Regions from separate parts of the Chromobacterium rhizoryzae genome, predicted to be linked through region 2. Evidence: riboswitches for the same ligand, from Rfam matches in the RefSeq annotation. Region 2 holds a riboswitch; the other holds the start of a gene.
The links. A riboswitch is a leader RNA that binds a small molecule or an ion and turns the genes downstream of it on or off. The one in region 2 is predicted to bind glycine.

Region 1 (2,380 bases), 1.9 Mb from region 2:
CGCCAAACCCGCTCCGGCCGCCAAACCCGCCAGCAGCAAACCGGCCGCGGCCAAGCCGGCGCCCGGCAAACCCCCGGCGGCCAAAACCGCCAAAGCGCCAGCGGGCAAAGCCAGCGTGGCCAAAGCCCCCGCAGCCAAAACCCCGGCCGCGCGCAAACCCGCCGCCGGCAAGGACGCGGCCAAGCCCAAAACGCCGAGCAACTAAGCATCAGCCAGCGCAAAAACGCCCGGACAGCCAAACCGCCGTCCGGGCGTTTTCATGTTGATATCGCACTGCAACATTTTTGCCTCGCCCCATGTATACAGTCGTTGACTGAACAATACAGCAAACGCTAATATCCTTGCCTGCTGCGGGAGAGAGGGGCATGCGCCCCCGCCGAAGACGCAAACTCCCATAATCGCTCAGGCAACAGTACCGCAGCCCATGGATACCAGCCGATTGGAGAGAGGCCCTAAGCGCCCGTTCATCATCTGCTACGCTTCAGCGAGAGCGCGTCGGATGATGTGACCGGCCCTTAGCCGCCCACCGAAGGGGCAAGTGACACCCGGCAAGGCCCGCACACAGGCCGCGCCCGTCATCTAACTCTCAGGTAAAAGGACAAGGGGAGAGGCAATGCCGGCAGCGCCGCGCCCATGCGCGGCCCGCCGGCCGTGCTCAGAACGTGCTCACGATCTCGCGAGCAAGGACGAGACAAGGCGAAAACAGCTGAGAAAGCGGAATGTACGAGTAGTACATGAGCATTTCGAAGCGGGTTTCAATGTCGTATCGTCGCAGCGCAGCAGATCGTGCACCAGCTCTCAAGGAAAACCCGTGTTCGAAACTCTTGCCCAGGCTGCGCGCCACCTGGCATGGCCCGCCCATTGCCAACCCATTTTCCCACCCGGCTTCGCCGCGCATCTCGGCGCCAGCCTGTTTGACCATTGCAACTACATGCTTACCCTGATCTATCTGATCGCCATCACCGCGGAAGCGATGACCGGCGCGTTGGCGGCCGGCCGCCGCAATATGGACATCTTCGGCGTTACCGTCATCGCCTTCCTCACCGCCCTGGGCGGCGGCACCGTGCGCGACATCGTGCTGGGCCGCTACCCGATAGGCTGGACCCAACACCCGGAATACGTCGGCCTGGTCATCGCCGGCGGCCTGGCCGCCGTGTTCGTGGCCCGCTATATGAAACGCCTCAGCCGCGTGTTCCTGGTGCTGGACGCGCTGGGCCTGATCGCCTTCACCATCATAGGCTGCGGCGTGGCCCAGTCCATGGACTACCACCCGGTGGTGGTGGTGATGGCCGGCATGATCACCGGCATTGCCGGCGGCATCCTGCGCGACGTGCTGTGCAACCGCGTGCCGGTGGTCTTCCGCCAGGAGCTGTACGCCAGCGTCTCCTTCGCCGTGGCCCTGCTCTACCTGGGCCTGATCAAGCTGGGCGTGCCGCATGATCTCAACGTGCTGGCCAGCTTCGCCGTCGGTCTCGCCATCCGTCTGGCCGCCATCTGGCGCGAATGGCGGCTGCCGGTGTTCATGTATCGGCACGACCTGCACTGACTAAGAGCCGCTAACAAAACCTCGCAGAGAACCTGAGCCAAGGCGCGCCGACGCAGGCAGTACAAGTGGTACGACAAGGAGGCGCAACGCAGGATCAGGGGTTTTGTTAGCGGGTCTAAGCGCCTCTGTTTACCGCTGCGCCGCGGCATCAGGCTTGAATCCCCGCCAGCAGCAGAAACAAGGCCGCCTGACTGGACACGCCCAGCTTGGCGTACAGATGGCGGCGGTGCACCTTGGCGGTTTCCAGCGAGATGCCCAGCTCGCGCGCCACGCCCTTGGTGGAGTGGCCGCCGAGTATCAGCAGCGCCACCTCCCGCTTGGTCAACGGCGAGGAGCCCTGCGCGTGCAGCGCCTCCTCCAGCTGCCGGCGGCTCTGCCTGCCCGCGTTAGCCGCCGGCTGACGCAGCCCTTCGTCCAGACGCGCGGCCAGACGCGACAAGGGCAGCAACCAGGGCGCGAACAGATTGCAAACGCCCAGTTCCTGCTCGCTGAAGCGGCGTTTGCTGCCCAGCGACAGAGACAGCACGCCCTCCGGCAACACTTGCAGAAACTGGATTTCATCCGCCACCACATTGCGCGAAAAGTAACGGCGAAAGTACTCCGTCTCCCGGAAACGGTCCGGCGCCACCTCGTCCAGCCGGTACACGCCGGCGGCCGGGCGCTTCAGCGCAAAACCGTAAAACGGGTCCAGCAGATACAGGCCGCGCCGGTAGTCGGCGAACAAATCGTCGGCGGCGTAATTGGCCGCGTGATCCGCCAGCACCCACGGCGGCGCCTCCTGGCGAAACAGCACCGCCACCCAGGTATCGAAACTCAGGCGTTCCCGTAGAAACG
Region 2 (2,380 bases):
CCAGGCCCAGTTCCGCCTCCCCGCTGTCCAGTTGAAAGCCCGGGCGGCCGGTGGCCGGCACCGTGCAGGCGCCCAGGCCCACGCCCATGGTGGCCACCTGTTCCGCAGCCTGCCGCGCCGCGGCGGCGACCTCGGCCAGGCCGGCGCCGGAGGCGGCCGCCGCGCCGGCGATCTTGTGCACCAGCACCGTGCCGGCGATGCCGCGCCTGCGCGCCGGCTCCACGGTGTCGCGAAGCGCCACGTCGTCGGCCACCACCACGCTGTCGACGGCGATGCCCTCGGCGCGGGCCAGTTCCGCCGCCAGGCCGAAGTTGAGCCGGTCGCCGGTGTAGTTCTTGACGATGAGCAGCACGCCCTTGGGGCCGGCGACGGCGCGGATCGCCGCCAGCACGGTGTCTACGCTGGGCGAGGTGAACACGTCGCCCACCGCGGCGGCGTCCAGCATGCCGTGGCCGATGTAGCCGGCGTGGGCCGGTTCGTGGCCGCTGCCGCCGCCGGAAATCAGCGCCACCTTGTCGCGCAGGCCGCCGGCGGGAAGGTCCGCCCGCAGCAAGACGTTTTCTTCCTCGAGCAGCGCCAGGCCGGGCAGGGTGTCGGCCAGGCCTTCCAGCATCTCCCGCGCCACATGGCGCGGATCGTTGATCAGTTTTCGCATCGCGGTTTCCTTTCCAGATCGGATAGAGATCGTGCTTGGTCAAGATGGATGTCATCTTACGATCAGCGCCGGCGCAATGGGGTGGTCATCTATTTTTTGATCGATAAGGAAATGAAATATGTTCGTAATCGATCTTAAACGAAGCAATGCCGGTTCAATGTTTTGCGGTTTCGAATATTTTAAGTCATTGTTTAAGTTGAAGATAAACACGGCTTGCCAAGCCCCGGCCCAGCAACCATAATCTGGCTCGTCATGCAGGAGAGAGTGGCCGTCCGCGCCACCGCCGAAGGCGCAAGCGCACCCGCAATCGCTCAGGCAAAAGGACTGCATCATCGGACTGGCCGCAGCCAGTTCGCCGAATCTGGAGAGCGGCATCCGCGGATGCCCACCGAAGGGGCTAACGGCCGCAAGGCCGGAAAATCTCAGGTGCAGGGACAGAGGGGTGTAGGGAATAGAGCAACACTACACGCTTTTGCTAAGGACGCACCGATGACGGCCCCGAAACGCACCCCCCTGTTTGAATCCCATATCGCCGCCGGCGCCAAGATGGTCGATTTCGCCGGCTGGGAAATGCCCATCCATTACGGCTCCCAACTCAAGGAACATGAGATCGTGCGCAGCGACGCCGGCATGTTCGACGTTTCCCATATGACGGTGCTGGACATCAGCGGCCCGGACGCCAAAGTCTGGCTGCAGCGCTTGATCGCCAACGACGTGGCCAAGCTCGGCTTCGAAGGCAAGGCGCTGTATTCCGGCATGCTCACCCCCGACGGCACCGTGGTGGACGATCTGATCGTCTATCTGACCTCCTACGGCTACCGCATGGTGATCAACGCCGGCACCACCGACAAGGACCTGGCCTGGATGGAAGGGCGCAAGGCGGATTTCGACGTGGACATCAAGGTGCGCCGCGATCTGTCCATCCTGGCGGTGCAGGGCCCGCAGGCCATCGCCAAGGTCTGCGCGGTCAAGCCCGAGCTCGCCGACGTCATCCAGGCCTTGAAGCCCTTCCAAGGCCAGCCCGCCGGCGATTGGTTCTACGCCCGCACCGGCTACACCGGCGAAGACGGCCTGGAAGTGATGCTGCCCGGCGTCGAGGCCGCGGCCTTTTTCCAGCAACTGCAGGCCGCCGGCGTGGCGCCGATCGGTCTGGGCGCGCGCGACACCCTGCGCCTGGAAGCCGGCATGAATCTCTACGGCCACGATATGGATGAAACCGTTTCCCCGCTGGAGGCCGGCATGGGCTGGACCATCGCCTGGGAACCGGCGGAGCGCGATTTCATCGGCCGCAAGGCGCTGGAGGCGCAGAAAGCCGCCGGCCTGAAAACCAGGCAAGTGGGCCTGGTGCTGGAAGGCCGCGGCGTGCTGCGCGAAGGCCTGAAAGTGGTGGTGGAAGGCGTAGGCGAGGGCGTGATCACCAGCGGCACCTTCTCGCCCACCCTCAAACACTCCATCGCGATCGCGCGCGTGCCGGCCGGCACCGGCGATACGGCGCTGGTGGATCTGCGCGGAACCTTGACCGAGGTGCGCGTGGTCAAAATGCCGTTCGTGCGCAACGGCAAAAAAGTTTTCGCCTGAGCGGCGTGCTTGGGCAGGCCGCGCGACGCGGCCGGGAATATCGTTTAAGACCTGGATTTGACTGGAGACACTCATGAGCAACATCCCCGCCGAACTCAAATACGTTGAAAGCCACGAATGGCTGCGCCTGGAAGCCGACGGCTCCGT

Region 1: another riboswitch for glycine. It lies ahead of JC616_RS14260 (trimeric intracellular cation channel family protein); the one in region 2 lies ahead of gcvT (glycine cleavage system aminomethyltransferase GcvT).

What each region holds. Positions count from the first base shown of each region.
Region 1 is NZ_CP066126.1:3,196,057-3,198,436, forward strand. It holds gene JC616_RS14250 (DUF3141 domain-containing protein) at 1-205, shown strand, start outside; glycine riboswitch at 342-428, shown strand; glycine riboswitch at 430-612, shown strand; gene JC616_RS14255 (hypothetical protein) at 656-922, opposite strand; gene JC616_RS14260 (trimeric intracellular cation channel family protein) at 932-1,546, shown strand; gene JC616_RS14265 (LuxR C-terminal-related transcriptional regulator) at 1,695-2,380, opposite strand, start outside.
Region 2 is NZ_CP066126.1:1,265,589-1,267,968, forward strand. It holds gene JC616_RS05825 (dihydroxyacetone kinase family protein) at 1-655, opposite strand, end outside; glycine riboswitch at 901-992, shown strand; glycine riboswitch at 1,007-1,103, shown strand; gene gcvT (glycine cleavage system aminomethyltransferase GcvT) at 1,145-2,233, shown strand; gene gcvH (glycine cleavage system protein GcvH) at 2,307-2,380, shown strand, end outside.